DNA from 2 places in the Parabacteroides sp. AF39-10AC genome. Region 1 is predicted to be linked to the other one. Evidence: riboswitches for the same ligand, from Rfam matches in the RefSeq annotation. Region 1 holds a riboswitch; the other holds the start of a gene.
What was found. Region 1 has a riboswitch for cobalamin ahead of DW033_RS09150 (TonB-dependent receptor). Riboswitches for the same ligand answer to the same signal wherever they lie in the genome.

Region 1 (8,527 bases):
TGACCTGCGTACAACACCCGTTGGATCGCATCCTGAAATACGGGTTCTCCGCCGGTCATGGCGAATCACGTCCGGCTAAACGAATCGAAACCGCAAGCATCCTTGGCTGTATCTCTCTAGAGACCGCCCAAAACGAGATGCATGGCGGACAGGCGATACCGGCGTTCGATTTCTACCTAGCTCCTTACGTACGTAATAGCTTTATCGAGGAAGTAAAGACCTTAGAGGATTTATACGGACAGGATTTCTCCCACTTATATAATAAGCCTATCGACGATTACCAGACACAGACCTTGGATGGATTAAGCGGTGATAGACGCGTCATACAACATGCCATCAACCGCACGGTAAGCCGTGTACACCAATCGATGGAGGCTTTTATCCATAATATGAACACGATCCATTCCCGTGGAGGCAACCAAGTGGTATTCAGCTCCATCAATTATGGAACCGACACCTCGGCGGAAGGTCGTTGTATCATCCGGGAGTTATTAAAAAGCACTTACAGAGGCGTAGGTAACGGCGAGACCGCTATCTTCCCGATCCAGATATGGAAAAAGAAACGAGGCGTAAGCTATCTGCCGGAAGACCGTAACTACGATCTTTACCAATTGGCCTGCAAGGTCACCGCCCGTCGTTTCTTCCCGAACTTCTTGAATCTCGACGCGACCTTCAACCAAAGCGAGGATTGGAAAGCGGACGATCCTCAGCGCTATATCCACGAGGTAGCGACCATGGGATGCCGTACCCGTGTATTCGAGAATCGTTTCGGACCAAAGACTTCTATCGGACGAGGTAATCTATCTTTCTCGACGATCAATATCGTACGATTGGCTATCGAGTGCATGCAGGTGGAGAACAAGGAGGAACGTATCGCCCTGTTTTTCGCCAAACTGGATCATATGTTGGAACTTACGGCTCGTCAGTTGCATGAGCGTATGGAGTTCCAGAAAACCGCTTACGCAAAGCAATTCCCGTTGTTGATGTCTTCCTTGTGGTTAGGCTCGGAAAAATTGAAGCCTAACGATTCGATAGCCTCCGTTATCAACCAAGGCACCTTGGGTATCGGCTTTATCGGACTGGCCGAATGCTTGGTAGCCCTTACCGGGAAGCATCATGGCGAAGATGAGGATTCGCAGGCCTTAGGCATAAGGATCGTTACGTATATCCGGGATCGCGCCAACCAATTCTCTGAGCAATACCAACACAATTATAGCGTACTGGCAACTCCGGCTGAAGGCTTGTCCGGCAAGTTCACGGGAAAAGATCGTAAGAAGTTCGGATCGCTTCCGGGTATCACGGATCGGGATTATTATACGAACTCTAATCACGTCCCGGTATATTATAAGTGCAGTGCCCGTCATAAAGCCGAAGTGGAAGCTCCTTATCATGATTTGACTCGTGGCGGCCATATCTTTTACGTAGAGATGGATGGCGACGCTACCCATAACCCCGAAGCGATCATGCGTGTCGTGGATATGATGGATAAATACAATATCGGATACGGTTCCGTAAACCATAATCGTAACCGTTGTCTGGATTGTGGCTACGAGAACTCCACCCCGAATCTGGAAGCCTGCCCGAAATGCGGCAGCAAACACTTGGACAAACTTCAACGCATCACCGGTTACTTGGTAGGAACCACCGACCGTTGGAACAACGCCAAGCTATCCGAGCTGAACGACCGCATCACCCACAACTAATTTTCAATTGTCAATTGTCAATTTTCAATTACCATGTTGTCCATCATAGATATCATCGAAGATACCACCGTAGACGGTCCGGGATTCCGGACCGCCATCTATGCGGCGGGTTGCCCGAACAAATGCCCGGGTTGCCACAACCCCGAATCATGGGATATCCATAAAGGGAAGAAAGTAAGAACGGAAGAGATCGTGGAGAAAGTGCTGGCTGACGAGTTCGCCAACGTCACCTTCAGTGGTGGAGATCCCATGTTCCAGCCGGAAGGCTTCACCGAGGTAGCCAAGGCGATCAAGGAAAAAAGCCAAAAGACGATCTGGTGCTACACGGGATATAAATTCGAGGACCTGATAAAGAACCCGGCACAAGCCGCCTTATTATCCTATATCGACGTATTGGTAGATGGCCGCTACAAACAAACCCTTCGGGATGAGAGCCTTTTATTCCGGGGAAGCAGCAACCAACGGTTAATTGACGTACAAGCTTCTTTAAATAAAAAGGAAATCGTAACATACAAGTACAACCCTTTCATTTAAGGAAATTCTCCAATTATAGCCCGGATATTAACAAGATTTCATACCTTTGTCCCGAATTGGTTCCGTTTCACCCAACCGGGGTTACGGATTAAATGGGAATCAGGTGTAATTCCTGAACAGTCCCGTTGCTGTGAAGCTCTATTTCAAACATTCCGGAAACACTTTCGCCACTGGTATATAAGGATATATATCGGGAAGGCTTTCGGGATGGGAGTCAGTCAGAAGACCTGCCAGTTAGGGAGAAGTCGTTCGCGAGGACAGAGCGGCTTGGTACGAATCATTTTCTAAACAGGTTTTAAATAATGGTGTTATCCTTTGCTAGAAAGGGATACCTCGCTTGCGTATTATCGATGCTGGCGATAGGTATGTCCCATGGACAAAGCAAACTCGACTCTATCCAACACTTGGACGAAGTTACGGTCACGGCCCGGAGTTTCAGCTTTAAAGAGGTAATTCCTTCCCAAAAACTATCGGGGAAAGAATTACAAAATTTGAACAGCCACACGGTAGCGGATGCTTTACGCTACTTCTCGGGCGTCCAATTGAAAGACTATGGGGGCGTAGGAGGTATCAAGACCGTAAACATCCGAAGCATGGGAACGAACCATATGGGTGTTTTCTACGACGGTATCGAATTAAGCAACGCGCAAAACGGACAAGTAGACCTCGGAATGTATTCCTTAGACAATATCGAGGAGATTTCTTTATACAATGGCCAGAAGAGCGATATCTTCCAATCCGCGAAAGATTTCGGTGCGGCCGGTACGCTTTATCTGCGTTCTCGTCGTCCTCGTTTCGAAGAAGGAAAAACAACGAATATCCGTGCCACGATGAAAGTCGGTTCCTTCGACGTTATCAATCCCTCGGCCCTGTTCGAATATAAGATATCAGAAAACGTAGCCGCCTCTTTCAGCGCCGAATGGTTAAGCGGAAGCGGTAAATACAAATTTCGTTACCGCCGTATCAACCCTGCCGGAGAGATCGCTTACGATACGACCGCCGTCCGGGAAAACGGGGATATCAACGCCACCCGCCTAGAGGCCGGATTGTATGGCAAGATGAGCGACGGTACTTGGAATCTTAAGTTCTACAACTACAATTCCGAACGAGGTATCCCGGGGGCTATCGTAAACAACGTATGGCGACGCGGCGAACGAGTATGGGATACGAACTCTTTCATGCAAGGCTCCTATATCAAAGAAATCAATAGTAAATTCAAGACACAGGTCAATGCGAAATACGCTTTCTACCGTACGCATTATGTGAACAACGACGACAAGCTGATTCATGTAGATAACCTGTATAAGCAACGGGAGATTTACCTATCTTCCGCTAATGTCTACTCCATCCTCTCGAACTGGGATGTCTCTGCTTCTTACGACTTGCAATGGAACAAGATGAACGCCGATATGTATGGATTCGTTTACCCGGAACGCTTCACCAACCTCCTTTCGGTCGCTACGGCGCTCCGGTTAGGAAAAGTAAAATTACAGGCCAGCGGACTGGCGACTTTTATCAACGACCGTGTAGAAGAAGGCCCCGCACCGGAAGCCCGGCAAATCCTCACACCCGCCGTGTTCGCCTCCTATAAGCCGTTCGAGAAACAAGACTTTAATGTACGCGCTTTCTATAAACGGATCTTCCGCATGCCCACCTTCAACGATTTGTATTACGCCGATATGGGAAACTCCAAATTAAACCCGGAATACGTAACCCAATATGATGCCGGCTTCGCTTACACGAAAACATGGGAGAACCATCTTTTCTATCGCTTCAAGATACAGGCGGATGGTTATTACAACAAGGTGAAAGACAAGATCATCGCTTACCCCAAAGGCCAGCAGTTCCGTTGGACGATGCTGAATTTGGGTAAGGTAGAAATCAAAGGTATAGATGTCAGTACGGAAACGACCGTCAATCCGGTAAAAGATTTGTTCGTCACGCTACGCGTACAATACACCTATCAAAAGGCCCAAGACTTCACGGATCCCTCGGATACCTATTACGGAGATCAAATCCCTTATATCCCTTGGCATAGCGGCTCCGCCATCGCACAAGCCTCTTTCAAGGGATGGAACCTCAACTATAGTTTCATATATGTGGGAGAGCGGTATAACCAGCAGGAAAATATCAAATACAATTATACGCAACCGTGGTACACCAGCGACATCTCCTTGTCGAAAGATTTGAAATTCAAATTCGGACTTATCAAGGCTGCCGTAGAGGTAAACAACCTGTTAAGCCAAGACTACGACGTGATCCTGAATTATCCGATGCCGAAACGAAATTACAAAGTGTCTTTAACGATCGAGATATGAAAAGACATACATTATATATAATAGGTATCCTGATCGGTTGCGCTTTTTCATCCTGCCGTAAGATCGAGATCGTAGTTCCATCGGAATACGAGCTGGTCTCCGATGGTATCCACCCCGAGGCGAATCCTCAAGGGATGTATTTAGTGAACGAGGGGAATATGGGAAGCAATAAATGTACGCTGGATTATCTGGATTACGTGAACGGTTATTATATCCGTAACCTCTACTCGGAACGGAACCCAAACGTGGTCAAGGAGTTGGGCGATGTAGGCAATGATATCCAGATTTACGGAAGTAAGCTATATGTTGTAGTCAATTGTTCCCATAAAGTAGAAGTATTGGACGCCCGGACTTGTGAGCGGATCACGCAAATAGACATTCCTAACTGCCGGTACATCCGTTTTTACCGGGGAAACGCCTATGTAACCTCTTATGTCGGCCCCGTGCAAATCGACCCGAATGCTCCACAAGGAGCCGTATATCGGGTAGACACGACCAGCCTGAAAATAGACGCTAAAGTCATTGTCGGCTACCAGCCGGATGAATTAGAGATTTTGGGTGAATATATCTACGTAGTGAATTCCGGAGGCTATCGTGCCCCGGAGTACGACAATACGGTTTCCGTCATCGAACTAAACCGTTTCAAGCAAGTCCAAAAGATTCCGGTAGGGATCAATCTGCACCGTATCCGTGCGGATAAATACGGTAAATTATGGGTAACTTCTCGGGGAGATTACGATACGGTACATTCCAACCTGTATGTACTGGAAAAGCGAAAAGGATATAATGAGATGGTGGTTACCGATACCCTGAATATCCCTTGCTCCAACCTTTGCATCAGCGGAGATTCCCTCTTCTATTACAGTACGGAATGGAACGTGAATACGCAGAGTAACAGCATCTCGTACGGAATCATAGATGTCCGTACCAAAGAGGTGATCAGCACGAACTTTATCACCGACGGTAGCGAGAAAGACATTCGTATCCCATACGGGATCATGGTCCATCCCTATACGAAAGACATCTTCGTCACCGATGCCAAGAATTACGTATCCAGCGGGACCCTCTATTGCTACGATAAGAACGGGATACGAAAATGGGGCGTACGTACCGGGGATATCCCCGCCCATATGGTTTTCCTTTATAAATAGAACAGCGTTATGAGACAAGTTTTATATCTATTCATTTCAGGTTTCCTAGCATTTCTATCCTGTACCCAAGACAAGATACAGATGGTTAGCTTGGGTATCGATGATGTCTATTATCTGCCCCGCATGAAAACCTATCTACTCAGCCCGGCCTTTACCGGCGACGAGTATCGGTGGACACTGCACCGGAACGGGACGGACTCTCTCGTATCTACCGAACGTTCTTATATCTTCCTTGCGAAAGATACGGGCACCTATCAGATGACCTTCGAGATCATCGATAAGGAGACCCCCTATAAGCACGATTTTCGTTTCGAGGTGATGCAGGAGGATATAGAGTACAGTCCTTACCTATCCAAGGTATACGACTTTTGTCCCGCACCGGGTCAGTTCGTCAATACGATGCCCGAATACGAGGAAGGCGATACGAAAGAAACCATCCTGAAAAAGGTAGAGGAGAATATCTCCGGTACGAATGACGTGATGATCTCCCTCGGAGGATACGGAGGATACGTTATCTTCGGCTTCGACCATACGGTCATCAACGTCAAAGGGAAGAAGGACTTTATGATCCTTGGGAACTCTTTCTATTCCGACCTGCCGGAATATCAAGAGAAAAAGGGAGGCAGCTGCGAGCCCGGTATTGTCATGGTCTCTTTCGACACGAACCTGAACGGCTTACTGGACGATGAATGGTACGAACTGGCCGGTAGTGAATACTATAAACCGGAAACCATCAAGAATTATCGCATTACCTATGATCGTCCAGATCCCAACAAGATCCCCGAGCCAGACATGGGCCAGCAATGGAGTGACGCTACTTATGTACCATGGAAAGATAATCAAGGCAATACCGGTTATATAGCGAAAAATATATATCATACGCAAAGTTATTATCCGAAATGGATTGAAGAGAATTCCTTGACTTTCTCCGGTACCCGGTTAAAGGATAACGCTACGGACGAGAGTGATACGGGTAAATACTACGTACTCTATTCGTATCCATGGGGATACGTGGATAACCATCCGAACGATTACAAGGATCTGAACAGCTTCGATATCGAATGGGCCGTGGACGCGGAAGGCAATAAGGTGGAATTACCCGGCGTGGACTTTATCAAGGTATACACGGCGGTAAACCAATATTGCGGTTGGATCGGAGAGACCTCGACGGAGATTATCCGTGCGCAGGATTTACACATCGCCACCCCTTCCATCATCGTACCCGATCCGGTAAGCGAACAAATGAAATTACAATACGATCAAGCAATCTTAAAAATAAAAGGCTTATGAAAAAGACGATTACCTTACTTCTCTGTACGTTCGCCACGAGCGGCCTAATGGCCCAAGGCAATACCTCATGGATCGCCGCCGGCATCGATCGGGTCCAAATGAGGGATGTACCGTCACAATCTTCCATCCTGCGTTCCACGGATATGGATTACAGTCAAGGTACATTTATCGTAAACGAGGATTGGTACGGCCATCAGAACAGTACCGTCAATTTCCTTACTCAAGATGGAGAATGGCACTATCGTGTCTTCCAGACCGAGAATCCGGGGCATGAGTTAGGATGTACCACGCAATTCGGTACGATCTATGGCGATAAGTTCTACCTAGTCTCTAAGCAAGAACGAGATCCCGGGGCAAAAATCACCGGAAGCCGGTTTGCCGTATGCGATGCCAAGACCATGAAGGTGATCAAGGAATTCAAGTATATCGCCCAAAACGCCGAGGGCAAATCCATAGCCGACGGCCGTTCCTATCTTCCGGTAGACGAGCACAAAGGCTATATAGGAACCAGCAACGGTATCTGGATCTACGATAGCGATAAGATGGCGATCGGCAAACAAATAGAAGGTTCCGGAAATCCGAACGCCGATGGATACGGTGAGTTGTATTATGCCCAGATCGGTACCATGGTACGTGCTAACGACCTTGTCTTTGCCGTCCATCAACAATATGGTTTATTAATAATAGATCCGAAAACCGATAAAATTATCCGTACCATCGCCGCCCCGATCGAGAAAGAGACTGTAAAAGGGCTAGAGAAGGAGATTCAACGAGGTTTCGGCTCTATCGTTCAATCCAAGGATGGTACGCTCTGGATCAGCATGACCCAGAATACGGCCGGGGATGGTTCCGCCTTGGAATATATGCTGAACTTGAACCCCTATACCTTTAAGGTGGACACGGTAAAGATCCCGTTAAGCGAGACCATCGGTGTCGTTCCAAACTCTTGGTACGCATGGACCGCCGACGGTTTCTGCGCCAGTGCCAAAGAAAATAAGATTTACTGGAACGGACAACCGAAAGAAGGCAGTTGGTTCACGGGGTATCAAATCTGTGGGTATGATATTGACAAGAAACAATTCTTCCAGCTAATCGACCTCCGAAAACAGGACTGGGATTGGCGCTTGTACGGAACCGGATTTCGCCTTAACCCAAAAACCGACGAGCTATACACCTTCTTGTATCATGAGTTCCAAGATCCTACGCACATGTTAGCTCGTATAAATAACAAAGGCGAAGTGGTACAAGAATATTCGATGATCGTCAACTATTGGTTCCCGGCTATCCCGGTTTTCCCGGATAACGCCGCACCGGTAGTATCTTCCGGTTTCCCTTCCTCTATCGTATTAACCGAGGAAAAGCCAGTCTATAAACTCGCTTTAGGCAATATGGTGACCGATGAGGACAATATGGATGCCGCCATCGTAAAATCAGTCTCATCCGTTACTCCCTCCAGCCCGATTAACGCGATCGTTCGTAATGACTCCTTAATCATCAGTACGACCTCAGATATCAAGGAATATCAGAAGGC
Region 2 (14,368 bases), on a different contig from region 1:
TTAGTTTCAATATCGCTAACTTCTTGAATTTGTTGAATCGTAATTGGGGTGTGGTACAAACAACCGTTTTGGGTAATCAGCAATATCAGTTCTTGACGATCCCGAAAGGACAAGGCCCGAGTGCGGCGAACAACTATACGTTGAAGTATACGATGGCGAAAGATTTGGACGAAACCTTCAAGGATAATTTGAACGATGTGTCTCGTTGGCAGATGCAATTCGGTATCAAGTATATCTTCTAAAAGAAAAATCTTTCATTAGATAAAATTTAATAATTAGAAGAGGTTCACTATCTTTGTGGACCTCTTTTTTAATTTAATGATATGTGGAATAATCGTATTGAGTTCTTACTCGTTAGTTTCTTTTGTATTTGTTCATTGGCTTTTACCGGTTGCCAAACGAAAAAACAATCGGATCGTTATGTCGTAGTTTTATCAATGGACGGTTTCCGCTCTGATTATCCGTCACGTGCTCATACTCCGACGTTGGATTCTTTGGCGAATGTGGGGGTTCGCTCCACGTTTCGCCCGTGTTATCCCAGCGTGACTTTCCCGAATCATTATAGCATGGCTACCGGATTGCATCCGGATCACCATGGTTTGGTAAATAATTTCTTTTATGACGCGGAGCTTGACAGCTCATACCGGATGGGAAATCTTGATCCGCAATTTTATGGTGGAGAACCTATTTGGAATACGGCGGAACGCCAAGGGGTTCGTACCGCCTCGTTCTATTGGGTAGGTAGTGAGGTGCCTTTAGAGAGTGGCCAGCCTTCAATATGGAAGCCGTTTGATAAATCGGTTCCTTTTTCAGATCGTGCTGATTCCGTGATATCTTGGCTGAAGTTGCCGGAAGATGTGCGTCCTCATTTGATTATGTGGTATATGGAAGAACCGGATGCGATAGGTCATTCCGCTACCCCGGATTCGTCGGCGACCTTGGATGTGGTGGAGAACTTGGATAAAGTCTTGAATCATTTCTTCACGGAAGCCCGTCAGTTGGATATTTTCGATAAGATCGATTTTATCGTTCTTTCGGATCATGGAATGGCCACCTATTATCCCGAGAAATATGTGAACTTGAATGATTATCTACCCCGGGATAGTTTCGATTGTGTTTTTGATGGCGTTCCTACATTATTATATCCCAAGAAAACCTATGTGGATACTGCCTATGCGATTTTACAGAAAGTGCCGAATATAACCGTATGGAAGAAAAACGAGATTCCTGAGAAATTTGTTTACGGAAAGAATCCTCGAGTTAGTGACTTAGTTGTTTCTCCACATATTGGAACGTATGTAGAATTCCGAGAGAAATCATCTCCCCGTTATGCGGCGACACATGGTTACGATAATTTTACGCCGGAGATGGAGGCCATATTCTATGCGGCAGGTCCCTCGTTCAAGAGACATGCGGAGGTCCCGCAAATGGCGAACGTGAACCTTTACTTGATGATTGCCCGTTTATTGAATATACAACCTGCTCCGAATGACGGGGATAGCGCTGTCGTTCAGCGGTTATTTAAATGATAGGACTTTGCCTACTTTCTAAATGGAGATTTACTGCACGGGCCTTGCAGTACTACTGCAAGGCCGGTTGCAGTAATTGATGCCTTATTGATGTGCGCATGTCATCTTACGCATGAAGGCGAGACTGCCTTTGGCTAAGGCATCGGCATTGTATTTAGACGGACGCCACAAAGATACGGCTTCCGCCATACCGGGAACAGAATTGGAGAAATTCTCCAAAACTAAATTACCATTGAAATCGATTTCCTGTAGTCCCCGGAACAAATCATCCCAGCGTACGTTTCCCTCACCCAGCATTCCCCGGTCACTTTCAGTCATGTGAATATGGCGAAGCCGGCTGCCAGCCGCAATAACCGGTTCATAAAAACTCGTCTCTTCTATATTCATATGGAAAGTATCCAGATGCAAAGACAAATTCGGTGCGTTTACGCGTTTGATAAAGCGCAGGACTTCCTCCGCAGAGGTACACATATAACTTTCATAGCGATTGATCGGCTCGATGCCGATCGTGATTCCAGATCGTGCGGCGTATTCGGCAACCTCTGCCCATACCTCACAAAGTGTATTTTCTTCTTCTTGTGTTCGCTGTTTGCCGGAAAAGACCCCGATGCCGGAATGTAAGACACCTCCCAAGTAATCAACCTCCAGTTCGCTCGCTTTATCCAGCGCCTCCTTGATCAGACAAGTCGCTTTCTTGGGATAAAAAGGAATATGCGCTTCTTTGGGAAGATTGAGAGAACAAGTAGCCTTCAATCCGTGTTGTTTCAATTGTCGCTTTACGATTGGAGCATCGAACTCCATGGAAGGAGGCAACAAAATTTCCAGTAAATCAAAACCGGCGGCAGATGCTTGCTGGATAGCGAAAAGACCGGCTTCTGGTGTCCACATAGGTGGTATCCAAGAAAGAATGGAAGCTCCGAAAGTAGGATTCATAATCGTATTGTTTTTATTTCGTTAGGGTTACAAAGTAAGTGTTTTTTTGAAGATTTCATTGCGAAGAAAGTGAAATCCTTCGCAATGAAATATCATAAATGTCATTTAAAAATAAAAGTTGGTACCCGGACAGAAGATAGGGTGGCTGCTGGTATTATCAATTTCAATCTTATTTTCTCTAGCGAGCCAACCGATAGCGGACCATAGATCCGCATCTGTTAGAGCGGATTTTGCTCTCAACGCCTCAAAACTCCAATGTTGGCCATCTGAAAGCAAATTCCAGATAGCTCCTGCATTTAATCCGATCGATCCTTTTGTCATGATAAAATCTGTTTTTATGTTTATGGTATATAGTGCTTATATTGTTATAACAGATAATATCCGGTAAAAGTATGTTGCGTTGAGATAAATAATCTAAAAAACAAAAATCTCTTGATGCGTTGAATTTTATTCCTTGAAGTCAGTGAATATGGATTCATCGTATACATTGTGTTCCTTTTTATCGTGGAATGGATACCATACTTGGGCAAAGAACGGATTTCCTTTAGCGATCTCGTCGTAATTCCAAGGGAGAGGTAAACATTCCGGGCACCAATGGCCTCCTAATAATACTAATGTGGGAGAGGCCTTAAAACGGTGACCGAATTGGCACTCCCAATCGAGTGGAGTCGATAAATCTCCTTTTGTCATGGCCGGTGACAAGCATTTTCCTCCCCTGAATTCTGCGGCTTTACGCATATCCTCGATATCCCATTCCGATTTAGGCTTACTTTCATCATAACCATGATCCAGAAAGACGGGTGTTTCGGAGGGGCGTTCTGTCCGGATCTTATCCCAACCCGGGATTGCTTGCCAATCCTCATACGAGCCAAAATATGCGGATATACGATCTTGGTGTCTGTTCTTGATCCAGTTACGAGTTCCCAGTCCCGGCTTTTTAGCGATGGCTCCCATACCCAGTTTTATGAAGATAGGAGGGACGATCTTTGCTAGGTGGAAATACCAAGGGACTTGGCTGGCCATCCATTTAAAATAATCGTCGCAAGTTTGGTTACTGCGGAAATGCAGATATCCTTCCAATAGATCTGAATCGGTATACCATTGTCCGTGGAAATTACGGATAGCGAACCAGTTCGGTTCGAATATTTTCTCTGGGGCGGGACAGCCAATCGCTTTTAACAATTTACTCTCAAACTCATAATTCGTCAGGCGGAAAGACGGGCCGCTACTAATATTATAGAAACGGTTCCAAAACTCATCCGGCACCTCCTCCTCGCATACATTCGCTAGTAAGCGACCGGAATCCTCGGCGGTAGCCCATTCCAGCACGCCGTCTAGCGGTACGTGGAATGTGATTGGGTCCGAACCTTTGAATAATAATTCGGGGCATAAGATACCGGTTTGGCGAAGGCACGCCCAATGTTTAATACCCGACTCCACGAAAATACGTTCGGCTATTGTCTTTGAGATGGCATAATGATCATAGACACTTATATTGATCGGATCTCCCGTACGTCCCCAATGAACAGGTGCGTTACGGTGGCCGGTTTGCGCCACGGAGCCGATATAGACTACCTTGATCCGGTCAGAGTTCGGTTGTGCTTTTACGGCATCCACGATATATTGGGCGGCGGTCGTGTTTACTTTCAAGGTTTTTTTAGGGAAATAATCCGCTGCCGGGGAAACCATTCCACCTACATGCAATACGTAGTCCGCCCCCATTACTCCATTTAAGACATCTTGATAATTTGTCAAGTCTCCCCAAACGATACGGATCCCTGCCATGGCCTCATATGCGGCTAATTTCTCTTTATTGATTTTGCTTGGACGAGCCAAAAGTGTTATATTAAAACGATCTAGCCGCTTGGACAACTCGACCAATCCGGCATGCCCCATCGTCCCGGTGGCTCCGGTCAGAAAGACGGTCTTTTTACTTTTCATGATATAATTTAGTGTATAATAAAAGACTTAGGATACTATCGGGTAGCGAAGGTATATAAAAAAAAACTCCCAACCAATAGATTGAGAGCTTTTGTAGTGGATACGAGAATCGAACTCGTATTACATGCGTGAGAGGCATGTGTCCTAACCGTTAGACGAATCCACCATTTAGGTGTCATTGTTTTTGTTTGACGATGCAAAGGTAGATATATTTTTTAATTCTGCAATAGTTGAACCGAGTTTTTTTGAAGAAAAAGTGTGTTTTTTATCAAAATGCCAAGAAAACGGGGAGAATACCACTAAAAGGCGTTAAAAGTAGTTGCGATTTCATTGTTTTTTCATTGTCGGTACTGTTTATTTATTCTACCTTTGCCATCTGTAATTGAACAAAATAGTATTGAACATTACTAATACCAGTTTAATAAACAACTAATATTATGGCAGAACTTAAAGAAAAACTTTTCTCAGAATTCGCTCCTGTGTCTACTGAAGAGTGGATGGCGAAGATAACGGCCGACCTGAAAGGGGTACCGTTTGAGAAAAAGCTTGTTTGGAAGACAGGCGAAGGATTTAATGTAAATCCTTTCTATCGTGCAGAAGACATCGAGGGTTTAAAGACTACAGAGTCTCTTCCCGGTGAATTCCCTTATGTTCGTGGAACGAAGAAAGACAACGATTGGAAGGTACGCCAGAACATTGAAGTTTGCTGCTTCAAGGGTGCTAACGAGAAAGCACTTGACCTTTTGACGAAAGGTGTTACTTCTCTTGGGTTCATCATCAAAGGTGATGAGGTGAACGAGGAGAATATAGCTACTTTATTAGAAGGTATTTGTCCGGCTTCCGTAGAATTGAACTTCAACACTTGCAACTGCAAAGCGGAGAAGTTGATCGGTATCTTGGCTGACTACTTCAAAGGCAAGGGTGTCGACGCAGAGAAGTGCTACGGTTCTGTAAACTATGACGCTTTCAAGAAACCTTTAGTAAAAGGTAAAGAAAACAGTGAGTGGGTAGAAGGTGCCGCAGCTGTGCTCAAAGCTGGACAGGCTTTGCCTAACTACCGTGTATTGGCTGTAAATGCGTTCCTTTTCAACAATGCTGGCGCTTACATTTCTCAGGAATTAGGTTACGCCTTGGCTTGGGGTAACGAATTGATGGCAAAACTTACCGAGGCTGGTTTCACCGCTGACGAGGTTGCCAAGAAAATCAAATTCAATTTAGGTATCAGCTCTAACTACTTCATGGAAATCGCTAAGTTCCGTGCGGCTCGTTGGTTGTGGGCCGAGATCGTAGCCGCTTATAAGCCGGCCTGCGAATGCGCTTGCAAGATGGTTGCTCACGCACAGACTTCAGAGTGGAACATGACGGTTTACGATGCTCACGTAAACTTGCTTCGTTCTCAAACTGAGGCTATGTCTGCCGCTCTTGCCGGCGTAGACTCTATCACGGTTCGCCCGTTTGATAAGATTTACCAGACTCCAGACGATTTCTCCGAGCGTATCGCACGTAACCAACAATTATTATTGAAGGAAGAGTGCCACTTGGATAAGGTCGTTGACCCGTCTGCCGGTTCTTATTATGTAGAGGTATTGACGAATTCCTTGGCTGATGTCGCTTGGAAGTTGTTCTTGGAGGTTGAGGAAAAAGGAGGATTCTCCGTTGCCGTGAACGCAGGTGAGATCCAGAATGCCGTTAACGCTTCGAATGTAGCTCGTAAGAAAGCGGTTGCTACCCGTCGTGAGATATTGTTGGGTTCTAACCAGTATCCTAACTTCACGGAAGTAGCTGCCGATAAGATTCAAGAAAAAGGTTCTTGCTGTTGTGGCGGTGGTCATTGCGGTGAGGCAACGATCCCGGCTCTAGATTTCTCTCGCGGCGCTTCTGAATTCGAGGCTTTGCGTATGACGACAGAGAAGAGTGGCAAGACTCCGAAGGTATTTATGTTGACGATAGGTAACTTGGCGATGCGTTTGGCTCGTTCACAGTTCTCCGCTAACTTCTTCGGTTGTGCCGGATATAAGATAATTGATAACTTAGGCTTCGATACGGTTGAGGCTGGTGTTGAGGCTGCTGTCAAGGCTGGTGCCGAGATCGTGGTTCTTTGCTCTAGTGATGACGAGTATGCTGAATTCGCTCCTGCCGCTTACAAGGCTTTGGCCGGACGTGCCGAATTCGTTGTAGCCGGAGCTCCTGCTTGCGCGGACGACTTGAAGGCTCAAGGTATCGACCAGTTCGTAAATGTAAAGAGCAATGTGCTTGAGACATTGAAAGCATTCAACGCTAAATTAGGAATCGCTTAAGTATAAACAATTATGAGACCAAATTTTAAAAACATAGATATAAAGAATGCCGGATTCGCAGCTACAAACGCTGCCGAATGGGCAAAAGCCAATGGTATCGAGCCCAATTGGAAAACACCCGAGCATATCGAGGTGAAACCTGTATATACAAAAGAAGACTTGGAGGGTATGGAGCACTTGAACTATGCTTCTGGTTTGCCTCCTTATCTACGTGGCCCGTACAGCGGTATGTACGCTATGCGTCCTTGGACAATCCGTCAGTACGCAGGTTTCTCTACCGCTGAGGAGTCTAACGCTTTCTATCGCCGTAACTTGGCTTCCGGTCAGAAAGGTTTGTCCGTTGCGTTCGACCTTCCGACTCACCGTGGTTACGATGCCGACAACGAACGTGTGGTTGGTGATGTAGGTAAAGCGGGTGTATCTATCTGTTCCTTGGAGAACATGAAAGTGTTGTTCGATGGTATTCCTTTGAACAAGATGTCTGTTTCCATGACCATGAATGGTGGTGTGCTTCCGGTATTGGCATTCTATATCAACGCAGGTTTGGAGCAAGGTGCTAAGTTGGAGGAAATGGCCGGTACGATCCAGAACGATATCTTGAAAGAGTTCATGGTACGTAATACCTATATCTATCCGCCTGAGTTCTCCATGAAGATTATCGCTGATATCTTCGAGTACACCTCTCAGAAGATGCCGAAGTTCAACTCTATCTCTATCTCCGGTTATCATATGCAGGAGGCTGGTGCTACGGCTGATATCGAGATGGCTTATACGTTGTGCGACGGTATGGAATATCTTCGTGCCGGTATCAACGCCGGTATCGATGTGGATGCGTTCGCTCCCCGTTTGTCATTCTTCTGGGCTATCGGTGTAAATCACTTCATGGAGATCGCCAAGATGCGTGCGGCTCGTATGTTGTGGGCGAAGATCGTGAAGAGCTTCGGCGCTAAGAACCCGAAATCATTGGCATTGCGTACACATAGCCAGACTTCCGGTTGGTCATTGACCGAGCAAGATCCGTTCAATAACGTAGGACGTACTTGTATCGAGGCTATGGCCGCTACATTAGGACATACACAATCTTTGCATACGAACGCATTGGATGAGGCGATCGCTTTGCCGACCGACTTCTCTGCTCGTATCGCTCGTAATACACAGATTTACATTCAGGAAGAGACTAAGATCTGTAAGGAGATCGACCCGTGGGCTGGTTCTTACTATGTAGAGTCTTTGACGAATGAGTTGGTACATAAAGGTTGGGCATTGATCCAAGAGATCGAGAGCATGGGTGGTATGGCGAAAGCCATCGAGACAGGTCTTCCTAAGATGCGTATCGAGGAAGCTGCCGCTCGTACACAGGCTCGTATCGACTCTGGTGTTCAGACCATCGTTGGTGTTAACAAATATCGTTTGCCGAAGGAAGATCCGATCGATATCCTAGAGATCGATAATACAGCCGTACGTAACGAGCAGATCGCCGCTTTGAAGGAGTTGCGTGCTAACCGTGACGAAGCCGCTGTTCAAAAAGCTTTGGCTGATATCACGGAGTGCGTGAAGACGAAGAAGGGCAACTTATTAGAGTTGGCTGTTAAGGCTGCCGGCTTGCGTGCGTCATTGGGAGAGATCTCCGATGCTTGCGAGGTGGTTGTAGGTCGTTATAAAGCAATCATTAGAACTATTTCAGGCGTGTATTCATCAGAAACTAAGAAAGACGCAGACTTCCAGAAAGCTTGCGAGCTTTGCGAGCAATTCGCTAAGAAAGAAGGCCGTCAGCCTCGTATCATGATCGCTAAGATGGGTCAGGACGGACACGACCGTGGCGCTAAGGTTGTCGCTACTGGTTATGCGGACTGTGGTTTCGACGTAGATATGGGACCGTTGTTCCAGACTCCGGCCGAGGCTGCCCGTCAAGCTGTGGAGAACGACGTTCACGTAATGGGCGTTTCTTCTTTGGCCGCTGGTCATAAGACGTTGGTTCCGCAGGTTATCGAGGAGTTGAAGAAACTAGGTCGCGAGGACATCATCGTTATTGCTGGAGGTGTAATCCCGGCTCAAGACTATGATTTCTTGTATAAGGCTGGCGTTGCCGCTATCTTTGGCCCGGGTACTTCCGTATCGAAGGCAGCTTGCCAGATCCTTGAGATCTTGTTAGGCGAATAAATAGAGTTTAGGCCTTACGGTTTTTAAATAAAGAGAGGCTGGACAATTGATTTTGTCCGGCCTTTTTTAGTATTGTATGCGGGTTTATGTACTTTTGTAGCGATTATTCAATTAAAAAGGGAAAGAATCATGGGAATCGTTATAGGTATAGATGTGGGAGGTAGCACGACCAAGATCGTCGGCGTGGAGGATAAGAAGATCAAGAACCCGATGTTCGTGAAAGCTACCGATCCGGTAACCTCTTTATTCGGGGCCTTCGGTAAATATATTTATGATAATAACATCTCGCTCTCGAATATAGAGAAAGTGATCTTGACAGGTGTAGGTAGTGCTTATATCGATCAACCTTTATATGGCTTACCAACTGCGAAGACGGATGAGTTCCTTGCGAATGGGCTAGGGGCGCAATATAATACGGGACTGGACAGTCTATTGGTGGTCAGCATGGGAACGGGTACCTCCTTTGTCAAGGTACAAGGCTCCACGATCGAGCATATCGGGGGATTGGGTATCGGTGGCGGAACCATCCTCGGCTTGTCTAAGCTATTATTGAAAACGCATGACTTTCACCAAATAGCGTCTTTGGCCGAGCACGGTTCCTTGAATGATATCGACTTGCATATCCGGGATATTACGCCGCATCCGTTACCCGGCCTGCCGCTGGACGTGACAGCCTCTATTTTCGGAAAAGTGGACGCGAACGCTAAGGTTGAGGATATCGCTCTCGGTATCGTTCATATGGTCTTGCAGACCATCGGGCAAGGAGCTGTTTTCGCCTCGTTAAATGGCGATATCAAGAATATCGTATTGATCGGTAACCTAACTCGCTTGCCACAATGCCCGGATATTTTCCCCCGTCTGGAGGAGATGTGCGATGTCCATTTCAAGATACCGGAGTATGCCGAGTATCGCACGGCTATCGGGGCGGCTTTATGCTATATCAGGAACCGGGAATATAAGGATATTTTTTGTGGAAAGTGTTAGGCTACATCAAAACTTTATGTATCTTTGCTACATGCTTTGTTCCCTTTCGGCAATCGCCGGATAGGGATTAAAAGGGAATCGGGTGAGAATCCCGGACAGTCCCGCTGCTGTAAGCTTCATAAACGGGTTGAGCAATACTGTTGCCACTGTTCATTCAAGTGAATGGGAAGGCGCTTAAGACCGGAAGTAAGTCAGAAGACCTGCAAGGCGTGTATATTTTCGACGGCTTCGAGGAAAGGCCGGAAGAGAACGCAAGAACCGTATCCGGTTTTTACTATTCTTTATCCAAGGTTTTCTTATCAAGTCGTCTCATGGTTTCGGATAATTATTTTGCCATAATAATTAGGGAAAGAAGCATGAATCTGACCGACGGGATGAGCTCCGTGTGTAAGATGCATGCTTTCTTTGCGTTTAAAGGACTGGGGTATTCCGTGAACACTCTATAGAGAATATTTGTTTATTATTAGAAAAGTGCGTTTATTTGCAACGAGTAATTAACAAAAGAAGTATGAATATGAAGAAAATTGTGGGACTTGTTATGGTTGCCTTGCTAGCGTTGATGGCGCTTCCGGCGAACGCTCAGCTTAAATTCGGTATCAAGGGAGGTGTGAATATATCGTCTGTTCATTTCAACTCGGACGTGTTGAAAGCGGATAACGTAACCGGCTTCCAAGTGGGTCCGATGATCGAGACGACCTTACCGTTGGTGGGTGTCGGGATCGATGCGGCAGTGTTGTATTCGCAAAAGGGTTTGGAAACGACCTCGGCTGGCGGGGTGAAGACTTCGATGAAGACGGATTATATCGATGTTCCGGTCAACTTGAAATGGAAATTCGGCTTACCGATCGTCAAGGCGTATCTGGCAGCCGGTCCGTATATCGGTTTCCGTGTAGGCGGTGATAAGTTTTGGGATATCCCGGGTTCCGTAGCGGATCAGGTGAAGGCGAAGAATTTCAGCGCAGGTCTTAACTTCGGTGCCGGCGTGGAACTGATCAGCCACTTGCAGGTGGGTTTCAATTATGGTCTGGGACTGACTGATAACTATAGTATTGAGAAGGTGAACCTCTCCGACGGTGCCGGAAAGAACCGTGGATGGTCTATCACGGCAGCGATCTTGTTCTAAATAGGTGAAAATAAAATGAGAGAGGCTGGGCTTTAGAAGTCCGGCCTTTTTTGTTATTTTTGGGCTCGTAATGAAACACCTGTTTGAATGAAATACGCGGACGTCATACTTCCCCTTCCTTTGGAGAATAGCTATACCTATCGGATACCCGAAGATCTGGAGAGAGCCGTGACTCCCGGTTGCCGGGTGATCGTGCATTTCGGGAAGAAACGATATTATACGGCTATCGTCATGGAGGTACACGACCGGGAACCGGTATCCGATTTTGAGACGAAGGAGATCTACGCTTTGCTGGATGCCACGCCGGTGCTCCGCCGTCCGCAACTCCGTTTCTGGAAATGGATATCTTCTTATTATATATGTAAGCTGGGCGACGTGTATAAGGCGGCCTTGCCTTCCGGCTTAAAGTTGGAAAGCGAGACGGCGGTTACTTATAATGAGGATTTCGAGGCCACCGCCCCCTTGCGCCCGAACGAGCAAGCGGTACTGGATGCTTTTAGCGGGGTTTTGAAATTGACGATCTCGGAGTTGGAGAAGAAGACCGGTCTTCGAAATGTTGTCCCGATCGTCTCTTCCTTGATGGTGAAAGGGGCGGTCGAGGTGAGCGAGGAGCTAAAGCGAGGATTCGTTCCCAAGACACAGGCGTTTATCCGTTTGGCCGAGGCTTACCGGGATGAGACGAAATTACAGGCGGTGTTCGAGGATTTGAAACGAGCGAAGAAGCAAGAGCTTCTGCTGGTCAGCTTCTTGGATTTAAGCCATACCTTGAATCCCGCTTTATCGAAGGAGCTTTCCAAGAAAGAGCTATTGGAACGCAGTGGTTATACCTCTGCGGTATTGGAGGGGCTGCTGAAACGGGGTATCTTGGAGAGTTACGAGAAAGAGGTGGGTCGTTTGCAAGTATCTGTCTGCCGCTTGCAAGAGCCGAATCCGCTCAGTCCGGCGCAAGAGAAAGCCTATGGAGAGATCCATGAGGCTTTCAAGACGAAAGAGGTCTGCTTGCTTCATGGCGTGACTTCCAGTGGTAAGACCGAGATATACGTCCGTTTGATCCATGAGGTCTTGCGGCTGGGGCGGCAGGTTTTATATATGTTGCCGGAGATCGCTATCACGACCCAGATCACGGAACGGCTGGCGAAATTATTCGGGGATAAGCTATTGGTCTACCACTCTAAGTTCTCGGATAACGAGCGGGTGGAAGTTTGGAATAAGCTATTGCATAACGACGAGCCTATGCTGGTATTGGGGGTCCGTTCGTCCCTCTTCCTTCCGTTTAAGGACTTGGGCTTGATTATCGTGGACGAGGAGCATGAGAATACGTATAAGCAGCAGGACCCGGCACCCCGTTACCATGCCCGTAACGCTGCCATCGTCTTGGCGGGTATGCACGGCGGTAAGACCTTATTGGGTTCCGCCACTCCCTCCATCGATTCTTATTTCAACGCTACGGCGGGGAAATACGGTCTGGTTGAGTTATCTACCCGCTACGGTGATTGCTTGATGCCGGAGATTATTACGGTGGACGTGAAGGAGCTAAAGCGCAAGAAGATCATGAAAGATACCCTTTTCTCCCCTCTGTTGGTGGAGAAGGTGCGGGAGGCCCTATCCCGGGGCGAGCAGGCGATCCTATTCCAGAACCGCCGGGGATTCGCCCCGATGATCGAGTGCCGAGGGTGCGGGTGGGTGCCTCGTTGCGTGAATTGCGACGTTAGCCTTACCTACCACAAGGCGCATAATCAGCTGGTTTGCCATTATTGCGGTTATACCTACCGCTTGCCGCAGGTATGTCCCGAGTGTAAGGGGACGGAGTTCAAGATGCAAGGCTTCGGTACGGAGAAGGTAGAGGAGGAGATCGCTGGGCAATTCCCAGCGGCGAAGGTGGAGCGGCTGGATTTCGATACGGCCCGTACCCGCACGGCTTACGAGCGGATCATCTCGGATTTCGAGAAGGGGAAGACACAAATCTTGATTGGTACCCAGATGTTGTCGAAGGGATTGGATTTCGGGAATGTCAGCGTGGTCGGAATCCTGAGTGCCGATAGCCTGATGAATTTCCCTGACTTCCGGGCGCACGAGCGGGCTTATCAATTGATGGTACAGGTTAGCGGACGTGCCGGACGACGGGATAAGCGGGGTACGGTGATCTTGCAGACTACTCAGCCGGAGCATCCTTTGATCCGTATGGTGCAGCATTTTGCTTATAAGGAAATGGTGAGCTTGCAATTGAGCGAGCGTAGTATGTTCCGTTACCCGCCTTACTACCGTTTGATCGTCTTGATCCTTCGAAGTCGGAATGAGGAGGCTTTGCAGGAAATGTCTGCTTTATACGCCGAGAAACTTCGTGCTCGTTTGGGTGAGCGGGTGTTGGGGCCGGTTACGCCGCCTATCACTCGGGTACAGACGCTTCATATCAAGAAGATCGTCTTGAAGATCGAGATATCCGCCGGGATCGCTCCGCTTCGTGAGATATTGGAGGGGATTCATGCGGAGATGCAGGGATATGCGCTATTTAAGCAGTTGTTGGTTCATTATGATGTGGACCCGGCTTGAGAATTGAAAATGGAGAATTGAGAATTGAAAATTGAAAATTAAAGGAAAGGAGCTTAGGGATGAAGGAGGAAAAGATACGGTTGTTGTTTGTGTGTTTGGGAAATATATGCCGTTCCCCTTCGGCGGAGGCGGTAATGAAGAAGTTGGTGAAGGATGCGGGGCTGGAAGCTCGGATCGAGATCGATTCCGCCGGGATCACCGGCTATCATGAGGGAGACCGGGCAGATTCAAGGATGCGGGCGCATGCGGCTCGCAGGGGATATTCGTTGGATTCGATCTCCCGTCCGGTACGTCAGTGGGACTTCCATGACTTCGATTTGATTATCGGCATGGACGACCAAAATATAACGGATTTGAAACGGATGGCTCCCGATCTGGAATCCGTCGCTAAGATACATCGGATGACCGAGTTCTCCCGGAATAAGTTGTACGATCACGTCCCGGATCCTTATTATAGCGGTGCCGAGGGCTTCGAGCTGGTCTTGGATCTATTGGAAGACGCTTGCGCCGGGTTGTTGGAATATTGCCGATTATTACGATGCCCATCGTAAGGTTGCTAGAATGCCCATTGTAAGATGCTTATAACTGCGATTATAAGAACCTTACAATAGGCATTATGGTTCTGTGCCGATGGCTGTATGCCTATCTGCTTGATAATTATTGTTTTTTCAAGTCCGGATAGCTGATTCGGGTATGGAACATGGTTTTCAGTTTGTCTACGAATACGCTCTTTATGGTCTCCACGTCCTTGAAGGTCAGCGGAGCGCTCTTTAGCAAGCCGTCGGCGATCTGCCCGTCGATGATCTTGTTCACCAAGGCGCTGATACTCTCTTCGGTATGTTCCTTCAAGC

Region 2: it holds a riboswitch for cobalamin, as region 1 does, so the genes downstream of both, DW033_RS10925 (porin family protein) here and DW033_RS09150 (TonB-dependent receptor) in region 1, are expected to answer to the same signal.

What each region holds. Positions count from the first base shown of each region.
Region 1 covers NZ_QTLP01000008.1:7,697-16,223, forward strand. Annotated here, with positions in the region: gene DW033_RS09140 (anaerobic ribonucleoside triphosphate reductase) at 1-1,703, shown strand, start outside; gene nrdG (anaerobic ribonucleoside-triphosphate reductase activating protein) at 1,737-2,237, shown strand; cobalamin riboswitch at 2,278-2,487, shown strand; gene DW033_RS09150 (TonB-dependent receptor) at 2,540-4,555, shown strand; gene DW033_RS09155 (YncE family protein) at 4,552-5,706, shown strand; gene DW033_RS09160 (hypothetical protein) at 5,716-6,996, shown strand; gene DW033_RS09165 (DUF5074 domain-containing protein) at 6,993-8,527, shown strand, end outside.
Region 2 covers NZ_QTLP01000010.1:68,554-82,921, forward strand. Annotated here, with positions in the region: gene DW033_RS10880 (TonB-dependent receptor domain-containing protein) at 1-242, shown strand, start outside; gene DW033_RS10885 (ectonucleotide pyrophosphatase/phosphodiesterase) at 324-1,529, shown strand; gene DW033_RS10890 (sugar phosphate isomerase/epimerase) at 1,614-2,462, opposite strand; gene DW033_RS10895 (winged helix-turn-helix domain-containing protein) at 2,568-2,783, opposite strand; gene DW033_RS10900 (NAD(P)-dependent oxidoreductase) at 2,910-4,403, opposite strand; tRNA gene DW033_RS10905 (tRNA-Glu) at 4,498-4,569, opposite strand; gene mutA (methylmalonyl-CoA mutase small subunit) at 4,841-6,700, shown strand; gene scpA (methylmalonyl-CoA mutase) at 6,713-8,860, shown strand; gene coaW (type II pantothenate kinase) at 8,990-9,844, shown strand; cobalamin riboswitch at 9,864-10,067, shown strand; gene DW033_RS10925 (porin family protein) at 10,359-10,967, shown strand; gene priA (primosomal protein N') at 11,055-13,517, shown strand; gene DW033_RS10935 (low molecular weight protein-tyrosine-phosphatase) at 13,577-14,068, shown strand; gene DW033_RS10940 (HD family phosphohydrolase) at 14,175-14,368, opposite strand, start outside.